One region of the Thauera sp. WH-1 genome, then DNA from elsewhere that is predicted to be linked to it. Evidence: riboswitches for the same ligand, from Rfam matches in the RefSeq annotation. Region 1 holds a riboswitch; the other holds the start of a gene.
What was found. A riboswitch is a leader RNA that binds a small molecule or an ion and turns the genes downstream of it on or off. The one in region 1 is predicted to bind S-adenosylhomocysteine.

Region 1 (15,756 bases):
TGGTCGGGGCAGGCCGGATAGCCCGGCGCCGGGCGGATGCCGCGGTACTCCTCGCGGATCAGCGCGTCGTTGTCCAGCGTCTCGTCGGCGGCATAGCCCCAGCACTCACGGCGCACGCGCTCGTGCAGCCACTCGGCGCAGGCCTCGGCGAGGCGGTCGGCCAGGCTCTTCAGCATGATGGCGTGGTAGTCGTCGTGCGCGGCCTCGAACTCGGCGAGCTTGGCCTCAATGCCCAGGCCGGCGGTCACGGCGAAGGCGCCGACCCAGTCCGCCACACCCGAGTCCTTGGGCGCGACGAAGTCGGCCAGGCACCAGTGCGGCTTGCCGGCCGGGCGCTCGTGCTGCTGGCGCAGGCCGTGCCAGACCATGGCCAGATGCTTGCGGTCCTCGCCGGTGTAGAGCTCGATGTCGTCGCCGACGGCGTTGGCGGGGAACAGGCCGAACACCGCCTTCGCCTGCAACCAGGCCTCGGCCACGATCTTCTCGAGCATGGCCTTGCCGTCGGCGAACACGTTGCGCGCGGTCTCGCCTACCACCGCGTCGTCCAGGATGGCGGGGAAGCGGCCGGCCAGGTCCCAGGTCTGGAAGAAGGGGCCCCAGTCGATGTAGTCGACCAGCTCGCCGAGCTCGACGTCGATCGCCTGCACGCCGAGCATGTTCGGGCGCGGCGGAAAATAGGGGACAGACCCCGATTTCCCCTCAGGAAATTGGGGTCTGTCCCCTATTTCCCAGCGGAAAGCATTCGCACGCGCGGCCTCGATGCTCACCAGCTGCACGCCCTTCTTGTTGGCGTGCAGGGCGCGGATCTTCTCGTAGTCGGCGGCGACCTCGGCCTTGAAGGCCTCGCTCTGGCCTTCGGACAGCAGCGCGGTGACCACGCCCACCGCGCGCGAGGCATCCGGCACATACACCACCGGCTGGTCGTAGTGCGGCGCGATCTTGATCGCGGTGTGGTTGCGGCTGGTGGTGGCGCCGCCGATCAGGAGCGGCACGGAAAAGCCCTGGCGCTTCATCTCGGCGGCGACGTGGCTCATTTCCTCCAGCGAGGGCGTGATCAGGCCCGACAGGCCGATCGCCTGCGCGCCATGCTCCTTCGCCGCTTCCAGGATCTTCGTCGCCGGCACCATCACGCCGAGGTCGATCACCTCGTAGCCGTTGCAGCCGAGCACCACGCCGACGATGTTCTTGCCGATGTCGTGCACGTCGCCCTTGACCGTGGCCATGATGATGCGGCCCTTGCTGGTCGCACCGGTGCGCAGCTTCTCGGCCTCGATGTAGGGGATCAGGTGGGCGACCGCCTGCTTCATCACGCGCGCCGACTTCACCACCTGGGGCAGGAACATCTTGCCCGCGCCGAAGAGGTCGCCGACCACGCTCATGCCCGCCATCAGGGGGCCTTCGATCACCGCCAGCGGCGGCTTGCCTTCGGCCTCGAGCTTGGCGCGCACCTCCTCGGTGTCGGCAACGACGAACTCGGTGATGCCCTTCACCAGCGCGTGGGAGAGGCGCTCTTCCACCGACCAGGCGCGCCAGGCCAGATCCTGCGTGGACTCCTTGGCCTGGCCCTTCACCGTCTGCGCCAGCTCGACCAGCGCCTCGCCCGCCCCGGGCTTGCGGTTCATCACCACGTCCTCGACCTTGTCGCGCAGCACCGGTTCGAGTTCGTCATACACGCCGAGCTGGCCGGCGTTGACGATGCCCATCGACAGGCCGGCCTTGATCGCGTGGTACAGGAACACGGTGTGGATCGCCTCGCGCACCGGGTCGTTGCCGCGGAAGCTGAAGCTCACGTTCGACACCCCGCCCGAGGTCTTCGCGTACGGCAGGTTCTCCTTGATCCAGGCCACGGCGTTGATGAAGTCGACCGCGTAGTTGTCGTGCTCCTCGATACCGGTGGCGATGGCGAAGATGTTGGGGTCGAAGATGATGTCCTCGGCTGGGAAGCCGGCACCGCCCTCGGCGACCGGCTTGGTGAGCAGCGTGTAGGCACGCTCGCAGATCTCGGTCTTGCGGCGGAAGGTATCGGCCTGGCCCTGCTCGTCGAAGGCCATCACGATCACCGCCGCGCCGTAGCGGCGCGCGAGCCGCGCCTGGCGCAGGAACTCGGCCTCACCCTCCTTCATCGAGATCGAATTGACCACGCCCTTGCCCTGGATGCACTTGAGGCCGGTCTCGATCACCGACCACTTCGACGAGTCGAGCATGATCGGCACGCGCGAGATGTCGGGCTCGGTGGCAATGAGCTTGCAGAAGCGCTCCATGGCGGCGACCGAATCGAGCATCGCCTCGTCCATGTTGATGTCGATGACCTGGGCGCCGTTCTCGACCTGCTGGCGCGCGACCGCGAGCGCGTCGTCGAAGCGGCCTTCAAGGATCATGCGCGCGAAGGCCTTGGAGCCGGTGACGTTGGTGCGCTCGCCGACGTTGACGAACAGGGCGTCGCTGCCGACGTTGAAGGGCTCGAGGCCCGACAAGCGCAGCTTCTTGTCGATGACGGGCACGGCGCGCGGCGCAAGGCCGGCAACGGCTTCGGCGATCGCCGCGATGTGCGCCGGCGTGGTGCCGCAGCAGCCGCCGACGATGTTCACCAGGCCGCTTTGCGCCCATTCGCGGATCTCGCCGGCAAGGTGCTCGGGCGTCTCGTCGTAGCCGGTGGGCGACAGCGGGTTGGGCAGGCCGGCGTTGGGGTGGGCGGAGACATGGGTGTCGCAGGCGGTGGACAGCTCCTCGACGTACTGGCGCAACTGGTCGGCACCGAGCGCGCAGTTGAGGCCGAAGCTGATCGGCTGCGCATGGCTGAGCGAGTTCCAGAAGGCCTCGGCGGTCTGGCCCGACAGCGTGCGGCCGGAGGCGTCGGTGATGGTGCCGGAGATCATCACCGGCCAGCGCTTGCCCAGGTCGTCGAACAGCTTCTCGATCGCAAATACGGCGGCCTTGGCGTTGAGCGTGTCGAACACGGTCTCGATCAGCAGCAGGTCGGCGCCGCCTTCGAGCAGGCCCCTGGCCGAGTCGTAGTAGTCGTCGGCGAGCGCATCGAAGCTGATGTTGCGGAAGCCGGGGTCGTTTACGTCCGGCGAGATCGACAGCGTGCGCGAGGTCGGCCCGAGCACGCCGGCGCAGTAGCGCGGCTTGGCGGGGTTCTCTGCGGTGTATTCGTCGCACAGCTGGCGCACCAGGCGCGCACCCTCGACGTTGAGTTCGTAAGCCAGCGCCTCCAGCCCGTATTCGGCCTGCGACACGCGGGTGGCGTTGAAGGTGTTGGTCTCGATGATGTCCGCGCCGGCCTCGAGATAGGCGCGGTGGATGCCTGCGATCACGTCCGGGCGCGTGAGCACCAGCAGGTCGTTGTTGCCCTTGAGGTCCTTCGGGTGCTCGAGGAAGCGATCGCCGCGGTAGTCCGCCTCGCCCAGCTTTTCCTGCTGGATCATGGTGCCCATCGCGCCATCCAGGATCAGGATGCGCTCGGCGAGAAGCTGGCGGAGTTCGGTGCTGCGGTCGGCTTGCATGGGTCGGTCCTCGGTCATTCAACGGTCGCCGGGCAACGCCATGCAGAAAAAACGAACGGCGCCACAAACCGGCTGAAGGTTTGTGAGCGCCGTTGATCGGTTGCCGAGCCTGGCCCGCACAGGATCGGTGGGTCGCAGCGCTCCTCGGCAAGACGCGAATTCTATCGGCTGTACTGGCCGCCTGCCAAGCCCGTTGCCGCAGGCAAGCGCCACACTAAACCTTCACCAGATCCACGGATAGGCGAAGGGATGCGCATAGGGGTAGCCGTAAAAGCCGCGCGGGTAGCCCCAGCGCCCACCCCACACCCAGGGGCCGCGGTAGTAGCTACCCCAGAAGCCGAACATGCCGCCGTCGCGCGGGAACACATAGGTCTGGCTGGTGCGCACCACCTTGCCGTCGATGAAGTGCACATTGAACAGCGTCGCAATACCCGGGCCGTCGTTGCGAATATTCCAGTCCCACACCACCTCGCCCGACAGGTGGAAGGTCTGCACCGAGCGGTGCGTGCCCAGCAGGCGCGCCACCTGCGCCTCGTCCATGCCCGGCTCGACCCGCGCCAGATTCTCGGCGGCCAGCGCATCCCACTGGCGCAGCACGATGCCGCCCTGATCGACCTCCACCATCAGGCAGGTGTGGCCGTAGGGCTGGGTGGCGTACTCGAGCACGGTCGTGCCGTCGTCGTTGGTCCAGCGCCGGGTCGGCTCGCCACGCTCGGCGAGTGCCTCGGCCTCGGTGGTGTAGGGCCGCGGCGGTGCAAACACCGCACAGCCGGCAAGTTGCAGGGACACGAGGACAAGCAGCAGCCACAGCAGGGTGCGCAAGGGCGAGACCCATAGCGACGACCGTCCCGGCATCGCCGGGCACACGGGTCTCTCGGTCGTGATCATCATCGCTCTCCTTCAGCGGCGATAGCGGGTGTACCGCCCCGTGCCCGTGACCCGGCCCTCGGTGTTGAAGGACACGGTGAAGAACATCGGGTCGCCGCCGGTGCTATTGCCGTGGTCGAACTTCCACTCCCACACCGTCTCCTGCTTGAGCTGGAAGAACTGGCTGGAAGCCGGCTTGCCAAGCAGGCGCCGCACCTGATCGCCGTTCATGCCGCGTTCGACGCGCGCAAAGCTCGCTTCGTTCAACACCTGATCGATGCTGCGCAGGATGTTGTCCGCACCGATCGTGATCATGAAGCACTCGATGCCCTCGGGCTGGCGGCTGTACTCCCAGGTCGTCGAACCATCCTCGTTGCGCCACTCCATGTGCGGCGGCCCGAAGCGCTCGCGCACCTCGACCGCCGTCGACACGCCGGGCTGCAGCTCGCGGACGTTGATGTAGTCGCAGGCAGTGATGCCAATGGCCGATAGCAAGCTGCAAACCCAGGCAAGCAGGCGTCTCATCAGTCAGTGCTCCAGACGGGGGGCCGGACCCGAGGCCGGCGATCGATTTCGCCTCAAGCATCCGCCATGCAGGCGGCCTTTGCAATCCAGCAAGCGTGAGGCTTTGCAAATGCCGGACTGTGTGCGCCTCAAGAAACCGGCGAGGGCCGGGCGGGTTACCCCGGCCGGCCCTCCTTGGCGCTGCACGGCGTCGCCGCCGAGTACGCTCACTGCATGTCGGCGATCGCCTCGTAGGTGCTGCCGCTGACCTTGAAGAAGGCGTAGTTGCCCGGCACGTCGCCCGCCGCATCGAATTCATGGTCGCCGGCGGCGCCCTTGTAGTCGATGTCCTTGCCTTCGGCGATCAGCTGCTTGGCCTTCGCCCACTCGCCGGCCATGATCGGCTCGCCCGGCGCCGAGGCTACGGCGCGCAGCGACTCGGCGAGTTTGGCCTTGTCGCCGCCCGCCTTCTCGATCGCCAGCGCGGCCAGGAAGGCAGCGTCGTACGAGGTGGTGGTGAAGATCGCGTCGGGGTTGCCACCCGCGGCCGAGAAGGCGGCACGGAAGGCGTCGAGCGAGGCCGAGGCCTCGCCCACCGGCGCCGAGGCAAAGAAGCTGCCGAGGTTCTGCTCGCCGAGCGAGCGGATCACGGCCTCGGACTTCATGCCGTCGGCGCCGATGAAGGTCTTGAAGAAGTTGTTCTCCAGCGCCTGGCGCAGGATGGTGAGGCCGGTGCCGTCGCCGTAGTCGAAGATCACCAGGGTGTCGGCGCCGCCGCGCGCGAGCTGGGCGAGGTCGGAGCGGTAGGACGCCTTGCCGTCCTCGTGGCCGGAGTAGCCGGCGATGGTGCCGCCGTTGCCTTCGAACTCGGCCTTGAAGGACTCGGCCAGGCCCTTGCCATAGTCGTTGTTGAGGTAGGCCACCGCCACCTTGTCGATGCCACGCGCCTTGAGGGTGCGGGCGAGTGCGCGGCCCTGGTAGTCGTCGGAGGGCACGGTGCGGTAGACCAGGTCCTTGTCGTTGAGCCGGGTGATCTCGGGCGAGGTGCCCGAGGGCGTGACCATCAGCACGCCGGCGGGCACCGTGACCGAGTTGGCCGCCGCCAGCACGGCCCCCGAGCAATGCGGGCCCACGGTGGCGATCACGCGGTCGATGTTCACCGCCTTGGTGGCAGCGTCGGTGGCGTTCTGCGGGTTGCAGGCGCTGTCGCCGACGACCACCTCGAGCTTGCCGCCGTTGAGGATGCCGCCCTGCTCATTGACCTGGGCAACGGCCAGGCGCGAGGCATCCAGCATGGACGGCGCCATCGCCGCGATCGCGCCGGAGATACCGCCGAGCAGGCCGATCTTGACGTTCTGCGCATGGGCCGGGGTGGCAAGCACGGCCGCGCCGAGGAGCGAGCCGACGAGGGTTGCAAGGGTCTTCTTGTTCATTAGGGTCACCTCCAGAATGTGCCGTGGCACGTGTTGGCTGAATCGGAGGCCCTGCGGACCCCCGCGGTTGAATGCATCGAAGCCGCCCAGGCCCTCACCGAGGGGGCGGCGCGGCGCCGGCGTGGTGCTCGGGCAGGATGCCCTCGGGGCGGAAGCGCAGCACCAGTTGCAGGGTCAGGCCGATGATGAAGACCCGGGCGTACTTGGCCTGGATCGCGACCTCGGTCGGCAGGCGGTCGGTGAGCAGCTCGGACACCGACCAGATGATCCAGATCACCGCCGCGCCCAGGATGGCGCCGCGGTTGTTCCCCGAGCCGCCCAGGATCAGCATGATCCAGATCAGGAAGGTGGCGATCATCGGGTCGATCGCCTCGGGCGTGATCGAGCGGTTGAAATGCACGAACAGCGCACCGGCCAGGCCCATCAGCGCCGAGCCGAAGACGAAAGCCTGCAGGCGGCGATCGGCGACGCGCTTGCCCATCGCCGCGGCGGCGTTCTCGTTGTCGCGAATGGCCCGCATCATGCGGCCCCAGGGCGCATTCACCTGGCGCTCGACGAGCAGGTAGGCGAGCAGTACCAGCACCCCCACGATCGCCAGATAAGCGAGCTGAGACTGCATGTAGGGCAGTTCGCCAAAGGGACGCGGCACGCCGGTGATGCCGCGCACGCCGCCGGTGAGCCAGCCCTCGGTGCGGATCACCAGGCGGATGATCTCGGCGATGCCGATGGTGGCAATCGCCAGGTAGTCGGAGCGAAAGCGCAGGCAGATCTTGCCGATCGGCCACGCGATCGCCGCTGCCACGACCATTGCCGCCACCCAGCCCAGCACCATCGGCAGCTCGAAGCCGCCCAGCCGCTGCGCCGCCGGCAGGCTGGTGAGGATGGCCGAGGTGTAGGCACCGATCGCGAAAAAGCCCGCGATGCCGGCATTGAACAGGCCGGTGAAGCCCCACTGGATGTTGAGTCCGAGCGCGAGCAGGGCATAGATGCCGATCAGGATGGCCATGAAGACCGCGTAGTTGGCGAGACCGAGCAGATCCATCAGAGCACCTTGCCGTTGAGCAGGCCACGCGGGCGGACGAGCAGGATGAGCAGCAGCAGCGCAAAGGCAGTCGCCGCCTTGTACTGCGCCGGCAGGATGAAGATCGACATCTCCTCGGCGATGCCCACCACCAGGCCGCCGAGCACCGCGCCCTCGACACGGCCCACGCCGCCGACGATGGCGGCGGCGAACATCGGCAGCAGCAGTTGCCAGCCCATCATCGAATGCAGCTCGGTGTTGATGCCGAGCATGAAGCCCGAGGCCGCGCACAGCGCGCCGACGATGGCCCAGGTCAGCATCGTCACCTTGCGGTTGTCCACCCCCGACAGACGGGCCAGATCGGGGTTGTCCGACATCGCCCGCATCGCCTTGCCCCACTTGGAGTGGCGCAGGAAGAGCGCAAGGCCGATCACGATCAGCACCACCGAGGCCAGGGTGTAGAGCTCGCGCGGGCGCAGCAGGACGCCGAAATACGAGTCCGGCCGCACGATGCCGCTGGCGTAGGTCTTGGGGTCCACGCCCCACGTCACCTGCACCACCGAGCGCAGCATCAGCGCCACGCCAAGCGAGGCCATCACGGTGACGATCTTGGGCCGCGCCTTGAGGTAGTCGTAAAAGGCCTTGTCCACGCCGATGGCCACCACCGCGGTCACCGCCATCGCCAGCGGCAGGGCCGTCCATGGGTCCATGCCGCCGGCGACCAGGGCGAGCGCGATGAAGGCGCCGAGCGTGGCCATGTCGCCATGGGCGAAGTGGGCGAAGCGCAGGATGCCGAACACCAGCGTGATGCCGATCGCGCCGACCGCATAGATGGCACCGAGCACGATGCCCGGCACCAGGTAGAAGTTGAGGAAGTCGAGCAGGGTCATGTCGTCGTCCCGTCAGCCGCCGAGGAACATCTCGGCCACTTCGCGATCGGCGAGCAGGGCCTGGCCCGTGCCCTCGTGGCGGTTGGCGCCGGTCGCCAGCACGTAGCCGCGGTCGCAGAAGGCCAGCGCCTGCTTGGCGTGCTGCTCGACGAGCAGGATGGACACGCCGGCGTCGCGCACGTCGCGGGTGATCTGGAAGATCTGCTCCATGTACTTGGGCGACAGGCCGGCGGTCGGTTCGTCGAGCAGCAGCAGCTTCGGCGAGAGCATCAGCGCGCGCCCCATTGCCACCATCTGGCGCTGGCCGCCCGAGAGGTCGCCGGCGAGGTTCCTGCGCTTGGCCTTGAGATCGGGGAACAGGCCATACACGCGGTCGTAGGCCGCGGACAGGTCGCCGCTGCGCAGGAAGGCCCCCATCTCGAAGTTCTCGTGCACCGTCATCTCGCGAAACACGTTGTCCACCTGGGGCACGTAGCACACGCCGCGCTGCACGATACGGTTGGGCGCCCAGCCGGTGATGTCCTCACCGTCGAACACGATGCACCCGCCGCGCACGTTGAGCAGGCCGAACACCGCCTTCATCGCGGTGGATTTGCCGGCGCCATTGGGGCCGACGATGACAACGATCTCCTTGTCGGCCACCGTCATCGACACTCCCTGCAGGATGTCCGCATCGCCATAGCCGCCGCGCACCTCCTGCAGCTCGAGCAGCGCCATCACAGGTTGTCCCTGGGCAGTTCCTGCTCGCGCAGTTGCTCGACCCTGGGGTCATGCTCGGCCGCGTTGCGCTCGACCGCCGACGGCGTCTCGCCAAGATAGGCCTCGAGCACCCGCGCATCGGCGCGCACGGTGTGGAAGTCGCCCTCGATCAGGACCCTGCCCTCGGCCATGCACACCACCGGCTGACACAGTTTCTCGATCATCTCCATGTCGTGCTCGATGAGGATGAAGGTGTAGCCCCAGTCCCGATTGAGGATCAGGATCTTCTCCTCGAGCTTGCGCAACAGGGTGCGATTGACGCCGGCCGCCGGCTCATCGAGCAGCACCAGCCTGGCGTCGGTCATCATCGTGCGGCCCAGCTCGAGCAGCTTCTTCTGCCCGCCCGACAGGTTGCCGGCGCGCTCGTGCGCGACATGGCTGAGCTCGAGAAAGGCCAGCGTCTCCTCGGCCTTGCGCCGCACCGCCGCCTCGACCTCGCACACTTTGCCCCAGGCCAGCCAGTTGGCGAACAGGTTCTCGCCTGGCTGCTGCGGCGGCACCATCATCAGGTTCTCGAGCGCGCTCAGGCGTTGGAACTCGTGCGGAATCTGGAAGGTGCGCACCAGGCCCTTGTGGAACAGCGCATCGGTCGACAGCGGCGTGACGTCCTCGCCGAGAAAGCGGATCGTGCCCGCGGTGGGCTGCAGCGCCCCCGCGATCAGGTTGAACAGCGTCGTCTTGCCCGCGCCATTGGGGCCGATGAGGCCAAGGATCTCGCCCTTGTTCACCCGCATCGTGCAGCCATCGACGGCGCGAAAGCCGCCGAAGGCTTTGACCAGGCCTTGCACTTCCAGCATAAAGCGTGTCCCTTGCGTAACCCGCGCCGGCTGCGGCACGGCCGTTCGTCGCACGATCCCCTGACGAGTCGCAACGGCCGCGATGTCACACCCCTGACTGCATCGCTGGACTCTAGCTCAAGGCCCGCGGGGCGCAAAGTCAGGGGCAACCACAACATGCGCGCCCCGCGGCCATATCCGTTATTCAGAATATAATGCTGCGCCTGAGGAGCTGGAGCCCAACAAGAATGAAGCACATCACCCCCAAGGAAGCGCACGCGCTGCTGCAGTCGGACCCGGATGCGCTGCTGATCGACGTGCGCAGCGAGATCGAATTCCTCTTCGTCGGCCATCCGGTGGGCGCGATTCACGTGTCCTGGAACGATGGCCCGGACTGGGACATCAATCCGAGCTTCGTCGGCGAGATCAAGAAGCTGGCCGGCAACGGCGGCCATCGGCCGATCCTGCTCATCTGCCGCTCGGGCAATCGCTCGGCCATCGCCGGCGAGGCCCTGGAGCAGGCCGGCTTCACCGCCGTCTACAACATCAGCGACGGCTTCGAGGGCGAGCTCGACCACAATCACCACCGCAACACCGTAAACGGCTGGCGCCACGACGGCCTGCCGTGGGAGCAGTGCTGAGGGCAGCCGCGCCCGGCAGCGCGGGTCAGCCGCGATCGACGCTCACTGGCGCCCTGCCGCCAGCGCCAGCCACAGCACCCAGCCGAGCAGCCCGCAGCCGAGGAACACCGCCATGCCGCCTGCCAGGCTGAGCGGGCTGGCCCACAGCAAGGGCGCCGCCACACCGGCGCTGAGCGTATTCAGCCCGATCTGCACGAAGCTCTGACAGCTCGAAGCCATGCCGCGGCGTGCGGGGAAGAGCTCGAGCGCCAGCAGGCTCATGCTCGGCGTCGCCAGCGCCATGCCGCAACTGAACACCGCGATCGGCAGGATCGACTGCGGCACCCCTGCCGGCAGCCCGGCCGCCACCGCCAGGTTCAGCGCCACGCCGACGAGCATCACCGCGAAGCCCGCGCCGACGGTGCGCCGCGGCCGCCAGCGCCCGGCCAAGCGCTCGGACAGCAGCGAGCCGAGCATCATGCCGCTCACCGCCGGTCCGAACAGCCACACGAAGCCGGCCTGCGACAGGCCGAGATGCTCGAGGATGAACACCGGCGCCGACAACACGTACACGAAGAAACCGTTGAAGCTGAACGCGATCGCCAGCGCGAGCAGCATGAAGGCCAGGCGCCCGAAGATGGCCCGGTAGCCGCGCCACAGGTGGGCCGGGTGCATCGACTGGCGATCTTCCGCGGCCAATGTCTCGGGCAGGAAGCGCCAGGTCATCCACGCCAGCAGGGTGCCGAACAGCGCGAGAAAGGCGAAGATCGCGCGCCACCCTGCCAGCGCCAGCAAGGCCGCGCCGAACAGGGGCGCGACCGCCGGCGCCAGCGCAAAGATCAGCATCACGCGCGACATCAGGCGCTGCGCCTGCGGACCGTCGTGCAGGTCGCGCACCACGGCGCGCCCGACCACGACGCCGGCGCCTCCGCACAAGCCCTGCAGCGCCCGCCCGAACCACAGCCATTCGATGCTCGGCGCCAGCGCACAGATCAGCGAGGCGAGCGCGAACAGGCTGGTCATCACGATCAGCATGCGGCGGCGGCCGAAGCGGTCGGCGAGCACGCCCTGCCACAGCACCATCAGCGCCAGCGCGCCCATGTAGGCGGTGAGCGTCTGCTGCACCTCGATCTGGCTCGCCCCGAGCGCCGCACGAATGTGCGGGAAGGCAGGCAGGTAGGTGTCGATCGCGAACGGGCCGATGGCGGACAGTGCCGCCAGCAGCCAGGGCAGCCAGGAGGAATTGGAGGGCATTGAAGCGGCGGGTGGGTGTTGTCGTTATTGTTGCGCTTGCTGGCGTTGAGACCTGGCCCGGAATCCAGCTCATGAGCCGGATGCAGCGCCAACGCCGCGCGCGACCGACCCCGAGCTTACCCCAAGGCGCGCGCCGCGCCGCCCTCAACGCACGTCCACGCTGCGGCGGTATTGGATCGCCTCGGCGACCTGCGCCGCGCCGGGCCGGGCGGCGCCGGCCAGGTCGGCCAGCGTGCGCGCCACCCGCAGGATGCGGTGATAGGCGCGCGCCGACAGGTTGAGCCGCGCCATTGCCTGCTTGAGCAGGGCCGCGCCCGCCGTATCCGGTGTGCAGTGGCGGTCGACCTGGCCCGCCTCGAGCCGCGCATTGACCACCCCCTGGCGCTCGAGCTGGATCGCACGCGCCGCCTCCACGCGCTGGCGCACGGCCTCCGAGCCCTCGCCGGGCGCCGCCGCGACCAACTCCTCATGGGCCAGCGCGGGTACTTCGACGACCAGATCGATGCGGTCGAGCAGCGGCCCCGACACCCGCCCGCGATAGCGCGCCACCTGCTCCGGCGAGCACACGCAGCGCCGCGTCGGATGGCCGGCGTAACCGCAAGGGCAGGGGTTCATCGCCGCCACGAGCTGGAAGCGGGCTGGGAATTCCGCGCGCCGACGCACCCGCGACACGGTGACCGCGCCGGTCTCGAGCGGCTCGCGCAAGGCCTCGAGCACGCGGCGGTCGAACTCGGGCAGTTCGTCGAGGAACAGCACGCCGTGGTTCGCCAGCGAGATCTCGCCCGGCCGCGGCGTCGCCCCGCCGCCCACCAGCGCCGCGGCCGAGGCCGAATGGTGGGGCGCACGAAATGGCCGCTGGCGCCAGTGCGCCGGATCGAAGCGGCCTTCGAGCGAGAACAGCGCCGCGCTCTCGACCGCCTCGTCCTCGCTCATTGTCGGCAGCAGGCCCGGCAGGCGCTGCGCGAGCATGGATTTTCCGGTGCCGGGCGGGCCGAACATCATGATCGAGTGCGCACCGGCCGCCGCCACCTCGAGCGCGCGACGCGCCTGCAGCTGGCCGCGCACGTCAGCCAGGTCGGGCACGCCCGCCCGCGCAGCGGGCTGCAGGGCGGCGGCCGGCTGCACCGGCAGTGCCACATGGCCATTGAGGTGGGCGCACACGGCGAGCAGGCTGGCGGCCGGCAACACCCGTGCGCCCGAGGCGAGCGCCGCCTCGGCGGCGTTGTCGGCAGGCAGCACCAGTGCCCGGCCGCCACGCGCGGCGGCAAGCGCCACCGCGAGCACGCCACGCACCGCGCGCAGATCACCGGTCAGCGACAGCTCGCCGCAGAACTCCGCCGCTTCCAGGCCCTGCCCCGCCACCTGCCCGGACGCAACCAGGATGCCGACGGCGATGGCGAGATCGAAGCGCCCACCCTCCTTGGGCAGGTCGGCGGGTGCCAGGTTGACCGTGATGCGGCGCTGGGGGAATTCGAACTGCGAGGTCTGGATCGCCGCCCGCACGCGATCGCGCGCCTCGCGCACCTCGGTGTCGGGCAGGCCGACCAGGCTGAAGGCAGGCAGGCCGTTCGCCAGGTGTACTTCGACCGTGACCTCGGGCGCATCGAGGCCGGCAAGTGCGCGGCTGCGCACGAGCGCGAGGGACATGCGGTTCTCCTGAGCAGGCGGGACGCCAGTCTAGCGGAGAACGCAGTAATGACAAAAGGATAAGCCGGGCAGCGCGGACACGCCTGCCCGGCGTACGCGACTCAGTCGCTGCGGTCGGTCCGGTCGGCGTCCTCGGCGAGCAGGCGCTCGAGCTCCGCCACGCGCGCCTCGAGTTCGGCGAGCTTCTTGCGCGTATGCGCCAGCACCTCGCGCTGGACCTCGAATTCCTCGCGCGTGACCAGGTCGAGCTTACCCAGGGCGCCGCCGAGCAGGGCCTTGGCGTTCTTTTCAATGTCCCGGACCGGGCTGTTGGCGGCCAGTTCGGACAGCTTGGCGCCGATCTCGTCGAGGATGCGTGGAGTGCTCATGGTGGCTTGCGGCAAGGGTTGTGGATGCGGCGAAGTCTAGCACGCCGCCCCCGATGCACCAGAAACAGGCCTGCCCCCTACCGTGCGACGCACCAGACTGGTGCATGGAGGGCCATTCTCGTGCATGAAATCGTGCGGCAGTGCAGCAAACGCCCCCCGTGCGCGTGCATCGCAGGCCTCGGAAGCCTTGCTGGACAAGGCTTTTAGGAAGCTGGCACACACCCTGCTTAGGGATACCCGTCAAAAACTCTAAACCACCCGTCAGGAGCTCACCATGGGCAAGACCCTTCTCGCTACCGCCCTCACCGTCGCCGCCGCCCTGCCCGTGGCAGGCACCGCTCACGCCGACGGCCCGATCAGCGCCAACCTCACCCTCACCACCGACTACGTCTTCCGCGGCATCAGCCAGTCGCAGGGCAAGGCGGCGCTGCAGGGCGGCCTCGACTACGCCCACGAGAGCGGCCTGTACATCGGCACCTGGGGCTCGAACGTGGGCTGGGTGGATGACATCGCCAAGACCAACAACAGCCTCGAGCTCGACCTCTATGCCGGCTATGCCGGCGAGGCCGGTCCGCTGTCCTACGACGTCGGTGTGCTCCAGTACTACTACCCGGGCGACAAGATCGCCGGCACGCCGTCGCCGGACTCCACCGAGCTGTACCTGGCGCTGGGCTGGGAGTTCCTCGAGGTGAAGTACTCGCACGCGATCTCCAAGCACCTGTTCGGCTGGACCGGCACGAACGGCGAGAAGACCCGCAATAGCAACTATGTCGAGCTCAACGCCGAATACGAGATCGCACCGACCTGGTCGCTGTCGGCCCACGTCGGCCACCAGCGCATCCGTCGCAACAGCGACGCCTCGTACACGGACTGGGGTCTGGGCATCAGCAAGGACGTCGGCTTCGGCACGGTCGCCTTCAACTACTCCGACTCCGATGCCGACGGCAGCTGCGCGCTGAGCCAGCCCTACTGCTTCGGCAGCAACGGTAAGAACGCAGCGGGCGATCACTACGTGCTGTCCTTCAGCAAGGAATTCTGAGCCTTCACGATGTCCCGGCTCATCCGCGGATGAGCCGGGTGCAAGCCAACTTCACAGAGGTGGACCAACCATGAAATTCATCGCCGCCATCATCAAGCCCTTCAAGCTCGACGAAGTGCGCGAGGCGCTGTCCGCGATCGGCGTACAGGGCATCACCGTCACCGAGGTCAAGGGCTTCGGCCGCCAGAAGGGCCACACCGAGCTCTATCGCGGCGCCGAATACGTCGTCGACTTCCTGCCCAAGGTCAAGGTCGAAGCCGCCGTCTCCGACGACCTCCTCGACCAGGCCATCGAGGCCATCGAGAAGTCCGCCGCCACCGGCAAGATCGGCGACGGCAAGATCTTCGTCTTCGATCTGGAACAGGCCATCCGCATCCGCACCGGTGAGACCGGCTCGGACGCGTTGTAAGGGAGAACGAAAATGAAAAGACACTTTGCATTCCTGCCGGCACTGCTGCTCGCCGGCGCGTCGGGCGGCGCCTTCGCCCAGGAGGCGGTCGAGGCCGCAGTCGAGGTCAACAAGGGCGACGTGGCCTGGATCATGACCGCGACCCTGCTCGTGCTGATGATGGCCCTGCCCGGCCTGGCACTGTTCTACGGCGGCCTGGTGCGCGCCAAGAACATGCTATCGGTGCTGATGCAGGTGATGACCGTGTTCTCGCTCAACGCCCTGTTGTTCGCGATCTACGGCTACAGCCTGGCCTTCACCGAGGCCACACCCTTCATCGGCTCGCTCGACAAGGTCTTCCTGTCCGGCGTCACCATCGACTCGCTCGCCGACACCTTCACCGAGACCGTGAAGCTGCCCGAGTTCGCCTTCATCGCCTTCCAGGCCACCTTTGCCGGCATCACCGGGGCGCTCATCGTCGGCGCCTTCGCCGAGCGCATGAAGTTCTCCGCGGTGCTGATCTTCTCGGTGATCTGGTTCACCTTCTGCTACCTGCCGATCTGCCACATGGTGTGGGGCCCGGGCGGCTACCTGCTCGAGGACGGCGCGCTCGACTTCGCCGGCGGCACCGTGGTGCACATCAACGCCGGTATCGCCGGCCTGGTGGGCGCCTACATGGTGGGC
Region 2 (15,756 bases), on a different contig from region 1:
CACCGACGAAGCCGGCATGGCCGAGCGCCGCCATGCCGCCGTAGCCGAGGATGAAGTTGAGGCTGGTCGCGGCGATCGCCACGATCAGCACGCGGCGCACGAAGCCGACGTAGTACTCCAGCCCGAAGGCCGGCGCGACGAGCGGAAACACCGCCAGCAGGGCCAGCACCAGCCAGGGCAGGCGGCGCCACAGCGCGGGGACGCGTTCCTCCATCGCCGCCCTCACCCGCGCGCCGGGAACAGCCCGGCGGGCTTCAGGCTCAGCACCGCCGCCATCAGCACGTACATGGCGATGCTGGCCAGCGCCGGGCCGAGGTCGGCCGCCACCGCGGGCGGCAGCACCGCACGCAGCGCCGGTGGCAGGAAGGCGCGGCCGGCGGTATCGACCAGCCCGACCAGCAGCGCGGCGACGAAGGCGCCGCGCACCGAGCCGATACCGCCGATCACGATCACCACCAGGGCGGGGATCAGGATGGTCTCGCCCATGCCCACCTGCACCGCGCTGATCGGCGCCATCAGCGCCCCGGCGAGCGCGGCCAGCGCCGCACCGAGGGCGAACACGAAGGCGAACACCGCGCCCACGCGCACGCCCATGTATTCGGCCATCTGCCGGTTCGAGGCGCCGGCGCGCACCAGCATGCCGACGCGGGTGTTGTTCACCAGCAGGTAGAGCCCGAGCGCCACCGCCAGCCCGGCGCCGATCAGCAGCAGGCGGTAGGACGGATAGGGCAGGCCGTCGAGCAGTTGCACCGGGCCGGCGAGCGCCGCCGGGGTCGAGGCCATGATCGGCGCCGGCCCCCAGATCATCTTCACCACGTCGTCGGCGATCAGGATGATGCCGAAGGTGGCCAGCACCTGCACCAGGTGGTCGCGCCGGTACAGCCGGCGCACCACCAGCCACTCGAGCAGCGCGGCGATCGCCACCGTCACCAGCACCGCCAGCGCCACCGCGCCGGCGAAGGAGCCGCTCGCCTCATGCACGCGCGCGGCGACGTAGGCGCCGGCCATGTAGAGCGAGCCGTGGGCGAGGTTCATGGTGTCCATGATGCCGAACACGAGCGTGAGCCCGGCGGCGATCAGGAACAGCATGAGCCCGTAGCCCAGGCCGTTGAGCAGCTGCTCGAAGACGAAGATGGCATCCATCGCGGCGGCGACCCGGCCGCTTACATCTTGCACTCGCCGACATAGGCGTCCTGGTGCTGCTCGAGGGTCACACCCACCAGCTTGTTGGTGATGCGGCCGTCGGCGTCCTTGCCCACTTCGCGCAGGTAGTAGTTCTGCACCGGGAAGTTGTTGGCACCGTACTGGAAGTCGCCGCGCACCGACGGGAAGCTCGGGTTCTTCAGCGCCTTGAGCAGGGCCTCGCGGTCCTCGATGTTGCCGCCGACGTCGCGCACCGCGGCGTCCATCGCCATCAGGGTGTCATAGGCCATCGCCGCATACACCGAGGGGTAGCGGCCGTCGTACTTGTGCCGGAAGGCGGCGACGAACTCGGCGTTGGCCGGCAGCTCGAGGTCGTGCGCCCAGTGCGCGGTGTTGAGCACGCCGATCATCGGCTCGCCCACCGCCTGGATCACGTCCTCGTCGGCGGAGAAGCCAGGCGCGATCAGCGGGATGTCCTTGAGGCCGCCGCCGACGTACTGCTTGACGAAGTTGATCCCCATCGCCCCGGGCAGGAAGAAGAACACCGCGTCCGGCTTGGCGGCGCGAATCTGCGCGATCTCGGCGGCGTAGTCGATCTGACCCAGGCGGGTGTAGATCTCGTCCCTCACCGTGCCGGCGAACTGGCGCTTGAAGCCGTTGAGGTGGTCCTTGCCCGCCGGATAGTTGGGCGCGATCAGCACCACGTTCCGGTAGCCCTTCTCGTTGGCGACCTTGCCCGCGGCCTCGTCGTAGGTGTCGTTCTGGTACTGGGCGAAGAAGTAGGCGTTGCACTTGTCGCCGGCGTAGGCGCTGGGGCCGGGGTTGGCCGACAGGTAGGGCACCTTGGCGGCGAACAGCGCCGGGCCGACGGCGAGGGCGGCGTTGGAGCCGATCGGGCCGGTGAAGAAGTCGATCTTGTCGCGCTGCAGGTAGCGCGCAACGAGCTGGTTGGCCTGCTCCGGATTACCGCCGAAGTCGGTGCGCAGGAACTCCGTCGGCTTGCCGCCGAGCTGCCCGCCGAGCTTCTCGATCGCCAGCTCGAAGCCGTCGCGCGCCTCGGCGCCGAGCGCTGCGAAGGGGCCGGAGATGTCGAGCGCGATGCCGACCTTGATGTCGGCCGCGTGGGCGGTGGCGTTGACGGTGGCGGCACCGCACAGGGCGAGCGCAACGGACAGCTTCTTCATCGGCAGCATCGGGGGGCTCCTCATTGTGGACACAGGCGGCGCGCGCCAGCGCGAAAGCCCACGATTCTAGCCTGAGGCAGGCGCGGCACCGCAGCGCCGTGCCAGGGAACGCCGCTGCCGGCGTCAGGACTGTATGAATTTTCACCCGCGAGGACGGGCAGGCCCGCGCCGCGCTGGTAGACTCCGGCCTCATCTTCCCCGCTTGGCCAGGCGCAATCATGATCGGACGCATCACCGGCACCCTGCTGGAAAAGAACCCGCCGCAGATCCTCGTCGACGTGCACGGCATCGGCTACGAGATCGACGTGCCGATGAGCACCTTCTACAACCTGCCCGCGACCGGCGGCGTGGTGAGCCTGCACACCCACCACGTGGTGCGCGAGGACGGCCACTTCCTGTTCGGCTTCGCCACCGAGGAAGAGCGCGCCACCTTCCGCCAATTGCTCAAGGTGTCGGGCATCGGCGCGCGCATGGCGCTCGCCGTGCTGTCCGGGCTGTCGGTGAGCGACCTCGCGCAGGCCGTCGCGCTGCAGGAAAGCGGCCGTCTGGTGAAGATCCCCGGCATCGGCAAGAAGACCGCCGAGCGCCTGCTGCTCGAGCTGCGCGACAAGCTCGGCAAGGCCTTGCCAAGCGTCACCGGGGCCCGGCTCGCCGCCGTCCCTGGGGCGCCACCGGATGCGAAGAGCGACATCCTCAACGCCCTGCTCGCGCTCGGCTACAACGAGCGCGAGGCGCTGTCCGCGATGAAGGGGCTGGGCGAGGACGTCGGCGTCTCAGACGGCATCCGCCAGGCGCTGAAGCTGCTGTCGAAGGGCTGAACACACGCTAAGCTGCCACCATGATCGAAACCGACAAGCTGCAGGCCGGCACCGCCGAGCGCCTGATCTCCCCCCGCCCGGCCGACCGCCAGGAAGACGCCATCGAGCGCGCGCTGCGGCCCAAGCGCCTGGCCGAGTACGTTGGCCAGGCCAAGATCCGCGAGCAGCTCGAGATCTTCATCCAGGCCGCGCGCAAGCGCAGCGAGGCCCTCGACCACGTGCTGCTGTTCGGCCCGCCCGGGTTGGGCAAGACCACGCTGGCCCACATCGTCGCCGCCGAGATGGGGGTGAACCTGCGCCAGACCTCCGGCCCGGTGCTCGAACGCGCCGGCGATCTGGCCGCGCTGCTGACCAATCTCGAGCCGCACGACGTGCTCTTCATCGACGAGATCCACCGCCTGTCGCCGGTGGTGGAGGAGATCCTCTACCCCGCGCTGGAAGACTTCCAGATCGACATCATGATCGGCGAAGGGCCGGCGGCGCGCTCGGTCAAGCTCGACCTACCGCCGTTTACCCTGGTCGGCGCCACCACCCGCGCCGGCATGCTGACCAATCCGCTGCGCGACCGCTTCGGTATCGTCTCGCGGCTGGAGTTCTACACGCCGGAGGAGCTCGCCTTCATCGTCAGCCGCTCGTCCCGCCTGCTCAACGTCGAGATCGACGACGCCGGCGCGCTCGAGATCGCCCGCCGCGCGCGCGGCACGCCGCGCATCGCCAACCGCCTGCTGCGCCGGGTGCGCGACTACGCCGAGGTCAAGGCCGGCGGCCACATCACGGCGGCGGTGGCGGACGCGGCGCTGAAGATGCTGGATGTGGACACGCTCGGCCTCGACCTGATGGACCGCAAGCTGCTGTCTGCGATGCTGGAGAAGTTCGGCGGCGGCCCGGTCGGCCTGGACAACATCGCGGCAGCGATCGGCGAATCGACCGACACCATCGAGGACGTCATCGAGCCCTACCTGATCCAGCAGGGCTACCTGCAGCGCACGCCGCGCGGGCGCATGGCGACGCATTCGATCTGGCAGCACTTCGGGCTGGCGCCACCGCGCACCGGCGGCGAGCTGTTCGACGCCTGAGCGGAGCCTGCCGTGCGTTCGCTGCAGGTGGTCATGCTGACCCTGTGCCTGGTGGGCGGGCTCTACCTGATCATGCAGGCACCGGTGTTCTTCCTGCCCGAGCGCTGGGATCCGGCGATCGGGCGCCAGTTCGACGCCAACGCATCGCGCCTGCTCGGCGCCGGCCTGCTGGTGCTGGCTGTGCTTGGCGCTCACTACATGCACGAGATGTATTACAGCGGTCGCCGCAAGCTGGCGGCCGCGCGGGCGCAACGCCGTTACTTCCTGCTCGTGCTGCTGGCACTGGCGCTGATCAGCGCCGCCATGTACCAGGCCACCCCTGGCCCCAACCCGGACTACCGGGCGCCGGGCAGCACACGCACGCCCTGAGGCTCAGGCTGCGGGGGGCGTGTCGAGCAGGGCACGCGCGCGATCGGCCGTTTCAAGCAGCTCCGACAGCTCTCGCGAACTCAACAGCCGGCCGAAATGTGCCAGCGCCTCGCGACTGATGAAGAGGTGGCCATTGTCCTGGCGGCTGATCCAGCCCAGTTCGACGAGGCGGACGACCTTGCGCCGCACGGTCTCGCGCGGCAGTCCGGTCGCGGCGGCGATCGAGTAGGCATTACAGGGTTTCATCGCACAGTCCAGGTCCACCGCGGTCGGAACCGGTTCGACCGCCGTCGGGCGCGGCCGCCCGCCCTTGTCCGCGCCGTCGCCGCCACGTCCGCCACCGGTGTCGAAGGCGCCGATATTGTGCAACGCAATCTCGCCGAGCAGGATCGGCAGCAGGATGTCGCGATCGAACTCCTCGAACCAGCGCCGCAGGTTGCGAATCTCGTGGCGCGCGAGCAGCAGGGCCACCGACCTGAGAATGCGCTGGGAAGAAGGGTGCGAGATCTCGTCGTGAGATACGTCCGCCGCGGGCGGCTCGCCATTGAGCTGGAGTGAAGAGGACATGGCGTTTCTGCGGTACGCAGCGCATTCGCACAAGGCGAATGCCTGCAATACCGACATAAATTAAATATTTATTAAATGCTTCCTGGCGCGCAGCATAACCGAGGCCTTGGCGGCGCTCTGTGCGGAAATACCCAAGCTGGGGAAGATCCGGCAGCCTACTTGCGCGCGCGCGGGTGGGCGGCGTCGTAGACCCTGGCCAGGTGCTGGAAGTCGAGATGGGTGTAGATCTGGGTGCTGCGGATGCTGGCATGGCCGAGCAATTCCTGCACCGCGCGCAGGTCGCCACTGGACTGCAGCAGGTGGCTGGCGAAGCTGTGGCGCAGCATGTGCGGATGCACATGCACGCCCAGCCCCAGCACCTGCGCGCGATGGCCCAGCCGGCTGGCGATGCCGCCGGTGCTCAGGCGGCCGCCGCTGCGGGTGACGAAGAGCGCGGCCTCGCCCGCCGGCGCGAGCTGGCCACGCACGGCCAGCCATCGCCTCAGCGCCTCGATGGCCGGCCCGCCGACCGGCACGCTGCGACTGCGCTTGCGCTTGCCGGTGACGGTGACCAGGCCTTCGTCCAGGTCCACGCCGCGCGCGACATCGAGCGCCGCCAGCTCGGAAACCCGCAGGCCGGACGAGTAAAAAAGCTCGAATATGGCGATATCGCGTATTTCGAGCAGGCTTTCCGGCGCCGGGTCGAGCAAGGCCTTGGCCTGGTCGGGCGACAGCACCCGGGGCAAGGTGGCGGGCGACTTCGGTGGCCGCACGCCGAGCGCGGGATTGGCGCGCAGGCCGCGGTGACGCGCGAGCCAGCGGAAAAAGCCGCGCCACGCCGACAGGTGGCGGGCGATCGAGCGCCCGCTCAGCCCCTCGCCATGCAGGCGGGCGACAAAGCGGCGGATGTCCTGCGTGTCGAGCGTCTCCGGCGCCCGCCCGTCGGCCAGCCGCAACAGGGCATGCAGCCCCACCCGGTAGGCCTTCAGCGTCAGCTCGGCCGCGCGCCGCTGGCTGGCGAGCCAGTCGAGCCAGGCCTCGCCGTCGGCCGGCAGGGGCGCCACCGAGGGGCTGGCGAGCGCCTTCGGCGCGCTCGATTCGCGGCGGCTGCCGGCCCCGGGGCTGGATGTCCGGCTGCGCTTCATGCTCGCGGCGCCCCTTGCGCGGGTGCGTTCAGGCCGCGTGCGCGGCGAGTGCGGCCGCCACCAGCTCGCCAATGCGGTTGAGGTAGAGCGTGCCCATCTCGGGATAGAAGCGCTCGGGCTCGGCGCTGCCGAGCGCGAGCAGGCCGAAGCACACGCCCTGGCTGCGCAGCGGCATCAGGGCCAGCGAGCGGACATGCGGCGCGGCCTCGCCGAACCAGCTCGCCACCTCGATGCTCTCGGGCGCCCCGCAGTAAGGATGGCGCAGGCTGTCGATATGACGGCGCGCCGCTTCGCTGACGCCGCAGGCATCGCCCTGCGCCCCCGCCGCCCACAGCTCGAGGCCGACGTGCGGCACGGCAAAGTCGTCCTGCAGGCTGCTGACCACGGCCTGGCGCACCGAGGCCGCGCTGCCCGCCTGCAACAGGGTGACCGACAGCCGATGGACCTTGCTGCTGATGTCGTCATTCTCCTCGCCGAAACGGATCAGTTCGGCGAGCTTGAGCTCGAGCAGACGGATCTTGTCGCGCAGCGCATGAAGCTGGCGCTCGGCGAGCGAGATCGCCTGCCCGCCATGGCGGGGGTGGGGCACGGTGAGCTCGGCGAACAGCTCATGGTGTTCGTTGAGGAAATCGGGGTGGCTGCGCAGATAGTGCGCGACATCTTGGGCATTCATTCGATATTCCTTCAGGCCAGTTCCATCTCGCCTTCGAACACGGTCACGGCGGGGCCGGTCATCCGTACCGGGGTGCCCGGGCCGACCCAGTCGATCTCGAGCTCGCCGCCACGGGTCTCAACCCGCACCGGCGACACCAGCAGGCCGCGCAGGATGCCAGCGACCACGGCCGCGCAGGCGCCAGTGCCACAGGCCAGGGTTTCGCCGGCGCCACGCTCGAACACGCGCAGGCGCACCCGATGCGGGTCGAGCACCTGCATGAAACCCGCGTTGACGCGCGCCGGAAAGCGCTCGTGGCGTTCGATCAAGGCGCCCTGCTCGGCCACCGGCGCGGCATCGACGTCGGCCACCACCTGCACCGCGTGCGGGTTGCCCATCGACACCGCGGTGATGGCGACGGTCCGCTCGCCCACCGCCAGTGGCTGCACCACGGCGTCGGAGTCGGACAGGAAGGGAATGCGGGCCGGCTCGAGCTCGGGCACGCCCATGTCGACGCTGACCAGACCGTCCTCGCCCAGACGCGGCGCGATGACGCCCGAGCGCGTCTCGACGCGGATCTCGCGCTTGTCGGTGAGGCCCTTGTCATGGACGAAACGGACGAAGCAGCGCGCGCCATTGCCGCACTGCTCGACCTCGCCGCCATCGGCGTTGAAGATGCGGTAGCGGAAATCGACGTCGGCCTGGGCGGCGGGCTCGACCACCAGGAGCTGGTCGCAGCCGACGCCGAAGTGGCGGTCGGCGATCGCCCTCACCCGCGCCGGCGTCAGCTCGACCGGCGTCCGCGTGGCGTCGATGACGACGAAGTCGTTGCCAAGGCCGTGCATCTTTGTGAAGCGCAGTTTCATCAGGGGGCGTTCCGGAAGGCAAAAATGACAGATGACGGAAAAGATCCGCAAGCCGCGATTGTCCTCCACCGCGGCGCGCAGCGTCCACCGTCGGCGCGCCGATCGCCGTGGTTCAGTAGATGCGCGCTTCGCCTTCCGGTCGCGTCTTGAAGCGGCGGTGCACCCAGTAGTACTGCTCGGGCATGCTGCGCACCACGCCCTCGAGCCAGGTGTTCATGCGCACAGTGTCGGCCTCGACGTCGGCGCTCGGGTAGTCCGCCCACGGCGCGCCCAGCTCCAGCACGTAGCCCGCGCCGCCTGGCAGGATGCGGCTGACGCAGGGCATCACCGCGGCGCCGGCCAGGCGTGCCAGGCGCGGCAGGCCGGTGATGGTGGCTGCCGGCACGCCGAAGAAGGGCACGAAGATCGACTCCTTGCGGCCGTAGTCGAGGTCGGGCAGGTAGTAGAAGGGGCGGCCGGACTTCATCGCCTTCACCGTCGCGCGCACGCCCTCGTGGCGCGACAGCACGACCTGGTCGTTGAAGCGGCTGCGGCCATGCTTGAGCCAGTAGTCGAAGACCTTGTCCTTCTGCGGCGAGTACACGGTGATGAACTCGCCCTCCATCGACAGCCGGGTGCCGGCGACGTCGATGCCGAGAAAGTGCGGCGTGAGCAGGATCACCGGCCGCCCCTCGGCACGCAGAGCGTTGAGGCGTTCGAGGCCGTCGATGCGCACCAGGCGACGCAGGCGCGCCGGGCTCGCCCACCACGCCAGCCCGCGCTCGAGCATGCTGCGCCCGATGTAGGCGAAGTTGCGGCGCGCCAGCGCGCGCCGCTCGCCCTCGGACAGCTCGGGAAAGCACAACCGCAGGTTAGTCAGCGCCACCTTGCGCCGCGGCGCCACGACCCCGTACAGCAGCAGGCCGAAGCCGCTGCCGATGCGCGCCTGCAGCGTCAGCGGCAGCCAGTGCAGCAGCCAGATCAACGCGATCACGAGACGGCTCATGCCGGACCGTCCCGCTCCGCCGTCGCGGCCGCCGCGCCTGCGTCGCGCTCGCGGCGCGGACCCTTGTAGCGGTTGTAGCCCCACAGGTATTGCTGCGGGCACTGCAGGATCATGCGCTCGACCTCGCGGTTGATGATCGCGACGTCCGTTTCCAGCTCTCCGGTCAGCGCCTCGGTGGGCGCCTGCAGGCGGAACACGTAGCCCTCGCCACGCGGCAGGCGCTCGGCCCAGGTGTAGATCACGCGCACGCCCTTCACCGCCGCCAGGCGCGCGGCGAGCGTCATCGTCCATGCCGGCTTGCCGAAGAAGGGCGCCCACACGCCCTCGCCCGCGCCCGGCACCTGATCGGGCAGCATGCCCACCGCCTCGTGGCTGCGCAGGGTCTTGACCAGCTTGCGCACGCCCGACAGGTCGGCCGGCGCGGTGCGCATCTGGCCGCGGGCGCGGCCCGCCTCCATCAGCGGCTGCAGCTCGGCCTTGCGCGGCGGGCGATAGAGCACGGTGATCGGAATCCTGGCCGCGATGCACTGCGCGGTGATCTCGAAGCAGCCCAGGTGCGGCGTGATGAAGAGGATGCCGGCCCCCTCGGCGCGCGCCTGCTCGACCAGCTCCCAGCCTTCGGTGCGCACCGCGGCCGCCACCACCTCGTGCGCCGGGCGCAGCCAGATGAAGGGCAGCTCGAGCGCCTGGCGGCCGGCCTCGACGACCGCCGCCCGCAGCACCGCCTCGTCCTCGCGCCCGAGCGCATTGGCGAGGTTGTCGCGCAGGCGGCGGGCGTAGGACGGCGACGCCTTGTAGGTCAGCCAGCCCATCCAGCCGCCGAGGCGGTGAAGCCAGGGCAGCGGCAGGCGCGAAAGCAGGCGAAACACAAGCGAAAGCAGCACGTCGAGTCAGCCACCGGTTCTCAGCACAGGGCCGAATGCTTACACAGCCAGCGATCCCGGTCTATAATCCGGGCCTTGCCGCCGAGTTAACTCGACAACTTGCAGGGCGGCGCGGCCAGCAGCAACGGGCGCAAAATACTGCTAAAGCGTCGGCTGCTCGACGAAATCCCCGGAGCCGGCCGCAGACGCAAGTCGTTGGCTGATCGGGGATTTTCTGTTTCTGGAGCAAGGCAACATGGCTGAATTTCTGTTTACGTCCGAGTCGGTATCCGAAGGCCATCCGGACAAGGTCGCCGACCAGGTCTCCGACGGCGTGCTCGACGCCATCCTGGCCGAGGACCCCAAGGCGCGCGTCGCCTGCGAGACGCTGGTGTCCACCGGCCTCGTCGTGATCTCGGGCGAGATCACCACCACCGCCCACCCCAACTACCGCGAGATCGCGCAGGACGTCATCCGCCGCATCGGCTACGACAACTCCGACATCGGCTTCGACTACAAGAGCTGCGCGGTGCTGGCGGCGATCAACCGCCAGTCGCCCGACATCGCCCAGGGCGTGGACAACGCCAACGACGACCCGCTCGACCAGGGCGCCGGCGACCAGGGCCTGATGTTCGGCTACGCCACCAACGAGACCGACAGCCTGATGCCGCTGCCGATCCACTACGCGCACCGCGTCATGCAGCGCCAGGCCGAAGTGCGCAAGGACGGCCGCCTGCCCTGGCTGCGCCCGGACGCCAAGAGCCAGCTCACGGTGAAGTACGTGGACGGCAAGCCGGTGGCGATCGACACCGTGGTGGTGTCCACCCAGCACGACCCGGACGTGACCCACGCGCAGATCCGCGAGGCCGTCATCGAGCTGATCATCAAGCCGGTGCTGCCGCCCGAACTGATGCAGGGCGACGTGCGCTACCTGGTCAACCCCACCGGCCGCTTCGTGGTCGGCGGCCCGCACGGCGACTGCGGCCTCACCGGGCGCAAGATCATCGTCGACACCTACGGCGGCGCGGCTCACCACGGTGGCGGCGCGTTCTCGGGCAAGGACCCGTCCAAGGTCGACCGCTCGGCCGCCTATGCCGGGCGCTACGTGGCGAAGAACATCGTCGCCGCCGGCCTAGCCGACAAGTGCGAGGTGCAGGTGGCCTACGCGATCGGCGTGGCGCGCCCGGTGTCGCTGATGGTCAACACCTTCGGCACCGGCAAGGTGACCGACGACCAGATCGTGGCGCTGATCGGCAAGCACTTCGACCTGCGCCCGAAGGCCATCATCCAGACGCTCGACCTGCTGCGCCCGATCTACTCCCGGACCGCCGCCTACGGCCACTTCGGCCGTGACGAGCCCGACTTCAGCTGGGAGCAGACCGACAAGGCCGCCGCGCTGCGCGCCGACGCCGGGCTGTAAGCGGGGAATCCCATGCTCCAGCAAGTCCTGATGTTCGTCGCCGGTCTCACCGTACTCGTCATCGGTGCCGACGTGATGGTGCGCGGCGCCTCGCGCCTGGCGGTGTCCTTCGGCGTGTCGCCGCTGGTGGTCGGCCTCACCGTGGTCGCCTTCGGCACCAGCGCGCCGGAGATGGCGGTGTCGGTGGGCTCGGCGCTGTCGGGCAGCCCGGACCTGGCGATCGGCAACGTGGTCGGCAGCAACATCGCCAACATCCTGCTGATCCTGGGCATCTCCGCCCTGATCACGCCGCTGCTGGTCGATGAGCAGATCATCCGCCAGGAGATCCCGATCATGATCGGGGCCTCGGTCTTGCTGGTGGTGGTGGCGCTCGACGGCCGCATCGGGCTGCTCGAGTCGATCGTGATGTTCGGCCTGGTGATCGCCTATACCGTCTTCCTGGTCGTGCAGTCGCGGCGCGCCTCGAAGGCGGTGCAGGACGAGTTCGAGACCGAGATCCCGACCTCGAACTGGGACCGCCACTGGAGCGTGCAGATCGCGCTGGTGGTGGTGGGCCTGGCGATGCTCGTGGTGGGCGCGGACTGGCTGGTGGAGGCGGCGGTGGCCTTTGCGCGTGCCTTCGGCGTCAGCGACCTGGTGATCGGCCTCACCGTAGTGGCGGTAGGCACCTCGATGCCCGAGATTGCCACCTCGATCGTCGCCGCCGTGCGCGGCCAGCGCGACATCGCGGTGGGCAACGTGGTCGGCAGCAACGTGTTCAACATCCTCGCCGTGCTCGGCGTCACCGGCATCGTCTCGGGCGCCGGCCTGCCGGTGTCGGAGGCGGCGCGCAACTTCGACCTGTGGGTGATGCTGGCGGTGGCCTTCGCCTGCCTGCCGATCATGATCACCGGGCGCGAGATCGCGCGCTGGGAAGGCGGCGTGTTCCTGGGCTATTACGCGGCGTACACGGCCTGGCTGGTGCTGCAGGCGCAGAAGCACGACAGCCTGCCCGCCTTCTCGGGGATCATGCTCGGCTACGTGTTGCCGCTGACGGTGATCACGCTGATCGTCAGCATCGTGCGCAACAACGGCCGCGCGAGCGGTTGACGCGGTTATAATCGCGACTTTCCGAGGAGCGCTGCGAGGCGCCCGCCGGCTTTGCCGGCCGCGGCCCCCAGGCTCGGACCCCGCCGCCCGGCGGGTTGCAGTACAACGGCGCTCACCCTGCTAATCGTCTTCAACCCTGCCGGGTTCGGGATGCCGGGTGAGCCCTCGCAGCCAGTGTCGCTGCCCGCCCGCATCGCTGCCCGGCCATAGCATGGAGCTTCACATGAACGCTGTGGCTGACACCAACTTCACCGATTTCGTCGTCGCCGACCTGTCGCTCGCCGACTGGGGCCGCAAGGAAATCCGCATCGCCGAAACCGAGATGCCGGGCCTGATGGCGATCCGCGAGGAATACGCCGCCCGCCAGCCCCTGAAGGGCGCGCGCATCACCGGTTCGCTGCACATGACCATCCAGACCGCGGTGCTGATCGAGACGCTGACCGCGCTCGGCGCCGAAGTGCGCTGGGCCTCGTGCAACATCTTCTCGACCCAGGACCACGCCGCCGCGGCAATCGCCGCCGACGGCATCCCGGTGTTCGCGGTCAAGGGCGAGTCGCTCGCCGACTACTGGGACTACACCCACCGCGTCTTCGAATGGCCGGCGGCGGCAAGTGGTGAAAAGATCTACAGCAACATGATCCTCGACGACGGCGGCGACGCCACGCTGCTGCTGCACCTGGGCGCGCGCGCCGAGCAGGACCTCTCGGTGCTGGCCAAGCCGGGCTCGGAAGAGGAGACCGTGCTGTTCGCCGCGATCAAGGCCAAGCTGGCGCAGGACCCCGCGTGGTACTCGACCCGCCTCGCGCAGATCAAGGGCGTGACCGAGGAGACCACCACCGGCGTGCATCGCCTGTACCAGATGCACGCGCGCGGCGAGCTGAAGTTTCCGGCGATCAACGTCAATGATTCGGTCACCAAGTCCAAGTTCGACAACCTGTACGGCTGCCGCGAGTCGCTGGTCGACGGCATCAAGCGCGCCACCGACGTCATGATCGCCGGCAAGATCGCGGTGGTGGCCGGCTACGGCGACGTCGGCAAGGGCTCGGCCCAGGCCCTGCGCGCGCTGTCGGCCCAGGTCTGGGTGACCGAGGTCGACCCCATCTGCGCCCTGCAGGCGGCAATGGAAGGCTATCGCGTGGTGACCATGGACGATGCGGCCGACAAGGCCGACATCTTCGTCACCGCCACCGGCAACTACCACGTGATCACCCACGATCACATGGCGAAGATGAAGGACCAGGCCATCGTGTGCAACATCGGCCACTTCGACAACGAGATCGACGTCGCCAGCATCGAAGGCTACCAGTGGGAGGAGATCAAGCCGCAGGTCGATCACGTGATCTTCCCGCCGATGGATGGCAAACCCTCCAAGCGCATCATCCTGCTCGCCAAGGGCCGCCTGGTGAACCTCGGCTGCGCCACCGGCCACCCGAGCTACGTGATGTCGAGCTCCTTCGCCAACCAGACGATCGCGCAGATCGAGCTCTTCCAGCACATCGACAAGTACCCGGTGGGCGTCTACACGCTGCCCAAGCACCTCGACGAGAAGGTCGCCCGCCTGCAGCTGAAGAAGCTCAACGCGCAACTGTCGGTGCTGACCGAGGCCCAGGCCGCCTATATCGGCGTGCCGGTCGAAGGCCCGTACAAGGCGGACGCGTACCGCTACTGAGCCTGCCCAGGAGGTCGTCCCGATGAGCATGAACGCCTTCCATGCCCGCCAGGGACGGCCACGCCACGCCGCCGACAGTCGCAAGGCGGTCGACCGCCACGGCCTGCTGCGGGTCGACCAGTTGCTGGTGGCGCAAGGGCTCGCGCCCTCGCGCACCGCGGCGCGCGCGCTGATCGACGCCGGTCGCGTCAGTCACGAGGGGCAGCCGGTCAGCAAGCCGGCGCTGGAGTTGCCGCCCGACGCCAGGCTGGTGGTCACGCCCGACGACCGCGACCGCTTCGTGTCGCGGGGCGCGCTCAAGCTCGAAGGTGCGCTCGCCCGCAGCCGGCTCGACGTGCATGGCGCAGTCTGCCTCGACATCGGCCAGTCCACCGGCGGCTTTACCGACTGCCTGCTGCAGGCCGGTGCGGCCAAGGTGGTCGGCGTCGAGGTCGGTCACGACCAGTTGCACCCGCGCCTGCGCAAGGATCGCCGCTGCGTCACGCTCGAAGGCCTCAATGCCCGCCAGCTCACGCCGGCCGCGCTCGGCGCGCACTACCCGGCGCAGGGCTTCGATCTGCTCGTGTGCGACGCCAGCTTCATCTCGCTCGCGCTGCTGCTGCCGCAGTGGCACGCGCTGCTGTCGCCCTCCGGCCATGTGCTGGCGCTGGTCAAGCCGCAGTTCGAGGTCGGCCCGCAGGGCCTCGCCAAGGGCGGCATCGTGCGCGACACGACGCTGTATGCCGAGGTCGAAGCGCGGCTGCGCGCGGCGGCGCACGCGGCCGGATTCATCATCCTCGACTGGTTCGACTCGCCCATCACCGGCGGCGACGGCAACCGCGAGTTCTTCTTCCACGCCATCCGCACGCCGGATGTCGACAACACCTGATACCGCCATGCGCACCGAACTTTCGATCGAGTTTTTCCCCCCACAGAGCGCCGAAGGCGCCGACAAGCTGCGCGCCACGCGCGATCAGCTCGCCGTGCTCGAGCCGGGCTTCTTCTCCGTGACCTACGGCGCCGGCGGCTCCACCCGCGAGCGTACCTTCGCCACCGTCAAGGAGATCGCCGCCGCCGGCTACGAGGCCGCCCCCCACCTGTCCTGCGTCGGCGCCAGTCGCGACAGCATCCGCGGCATCCTGCAGGAATACGTGGCCGCCGGCATCCGCCGCATCGTCGCCCTGCGCGGCGACCTGCCCTCGGGCGCCGGCGCGGCGGGCGAGTTCCGCTACGCCAGCGAACTGGTCGAATTCATCCGCGCCGAGACCGGCGACCGCTTCCACATCGAGGTCGCCGCCTACCCCGAATGGCACCCGCAGGCGAAGAGCCCGAAGGACGACCTCGCCGCCTTCAAGCGCAAGGTCGAGGCCGGCGCCAACTCGGCGATCACGCAGTATTTCTACAACCTCGACGCCTACCTGCACTTCGTCGACGAGGTGCGCAAGCTGGGCCTGGACACCCCGATCGTGCCCGGCATCATGCCGATCGGCAGCTTCAGCAAGCTGGCGCGCTTCTCGGATGCCTGCGGCGCCGAGATCCCGCGCTGGATGCGCAAGACCTTCGAGAGCTACGGCGACGACAGCGACGCCATCCGCGCCTTCGGCCTCGACGTGGTCACCCGCCTGTGCGAGCAGCTGCTCGCCGCCGGCGCACCGGGCCTGCATTTCTATTCGATGAACCAGGCCGCGCCGACGCTGGAGATCTGCCGCCGGCTGGGGCTCACGGCCTGAGGCTGGCGGCGCCGGATGCGCGGTCGTCCTACCGCACCGGACCGTGGATCAGGTGGTAAACCCGTGCAGCCGGATTTATGCCAGCATTGTCGCCGCTTCCAACCAGCCACGGGCATCGGGCGCAGGACATGAAGAAACTCGATCAGATCCCCTTGGATGGCGAGCTTCCCAGCCCGAAGGGCGTTGCGCTCGCCATCCTGGAGCTGTGCCGCAAGGACGACG

Region 2: linked by a shared signal. The riboswitch ahead of ahcY (adenosylhomocysteinase) and the one ahead of metH (methionine synthase) in region 1 are both predicted to bind S-adenosylhomocysteine.

The regions. Positions count from the first base shown of each region.
Region 1 covers NZ_JBLQGP010000018.1:25,894-41,649, reverse strand. Annotated here, with positions in the region: gene metH (methionine synthase) at 1-3,506, opposite strand, end outside; S-adenosyl-L-homocysteine riboswitch at 3,584-3,658, opposite strand; gene ACMV5O_RS16295 (hypothetical protein) at 3,729-4,361, opposite strand; gene bamE (outer membrane protein assembly factor BamE domain-containing protein) at 4,407-4,898, opposite strand; gene ACMV5O_RS16285 (ABC transporter substrate-binding protein) at 5,105-6,310, opposite strand; gene ACMV5O_RS16280 (branched-chain amino acid ABC transporter permease) at 6,405-7,352, opposite strand; gene ACMV5O_RS16275 (branched-chain amino acid ABC transporter permease) at 7,352-8,221, opposite strand; gene ACMV5O_RS16270 (ABC transporter ATP-binding protein) at 8,234-8,938, opposite strand; gene ACMV5O_RS16265 (ABC transporter ATP-binding protein) at 8,938-9,777, opposite strand; gene ACMV5O_RS16260 (rhodanese-like domain-containing protein) at 10,005-10,397, shown strand; gene ACMV5O_RS16255 (multidrug effflux MFS transporter) at 10,440-11,630, opposite strand; gene ACMV5O_RS16250 (YifB family Mg chelatase-like AAA ATPase) at 11,775-13,277, opposite strand; gene ACMV5O_RS16245 (accessory factor UbiK family protein) at 13,379-13,645, opposite strand; gene ACMV5O_RS16240 (TorF family putative porin) at 13,920-14,684, shown strand; gene glnK (P-II family nitrogen regulator) at 14,755-15,093, shown strand; gene ACMV5O_RS16230 (ammonium transporter) at 15,106-15,756, shown strand, end outside.
Region 2 covers NZ_JBLQGP010000002.1:276,142-291,897, reverse strand. Annotated here, with positions in the region: gene ACMV5O_RS03630 (branched-chain amino acid ABC transporter permease) at 1-214, opposite strand, end outside; gene ACMV5O_RS03625 (branched-chain amino acid ABC transporter permease) at 223-1,143, opposite strand; gene ACMV5O_RS03620 (ABC transporter substrate-binding protein) at 1,164-2,336, opposite strand; gene ruvA (Holliday junction branch migration protein RuvA) at 2,546-3,145, shown strand; gene ruvB (Holliday junction branch migration DNA helicase RuvB) at 3,166-4,221, shown strand; gene ACMV5O_RS03605 (hypothetical protein) at 4,234-4,590, shown strand; gene ACMV5O_RS03600 (hypothetical protein) at 4,594-5,157, opposite strand; gene ACMV5O_RS03595 (tyrosine recombinase XerC) at 5,313-6,281, opposite strand; gene ACMV5O_RS03590 (DUF484 family protein) at 6,310-6,954, opposite strand; gene dapF (diaminopimelate epimerase) at 6,966-7,799, opposite strand; gene ACMV5O_RS03580 (lysophospholipid acyltransferase family protein) at 7,912-8,784, opposite strand; gene ACMV5O_RS03575 (lysophospholipid acyltransferase family protein) at 8,781-9,668, opposite strand; gene metK (methionine adenosyltransferase) at 9,904-11,067, shown strand; gene ACMV5O_RS03565 (calcium/sodium antiporter) at 11,080-12,156, shown strand; S-adenosyl-L-homocysteine riboswitch at 12,174-12,277, shown strand; gene ahcY (adenosylhomocysteinase) at 12,380-13,825, shown strand; gene ACMV5O_RS03555 (TlyA family RNA methyltransferase) at 13,848-14,693, shown strand; gene metF (methylenetetrahydrofolate reductase [NAD(P)H]) at 14,701-15,534, shown strand; gene ACMV5O_RS03545 (diguanylate cyclase) at 15,663-15,756, shown strand, end outside.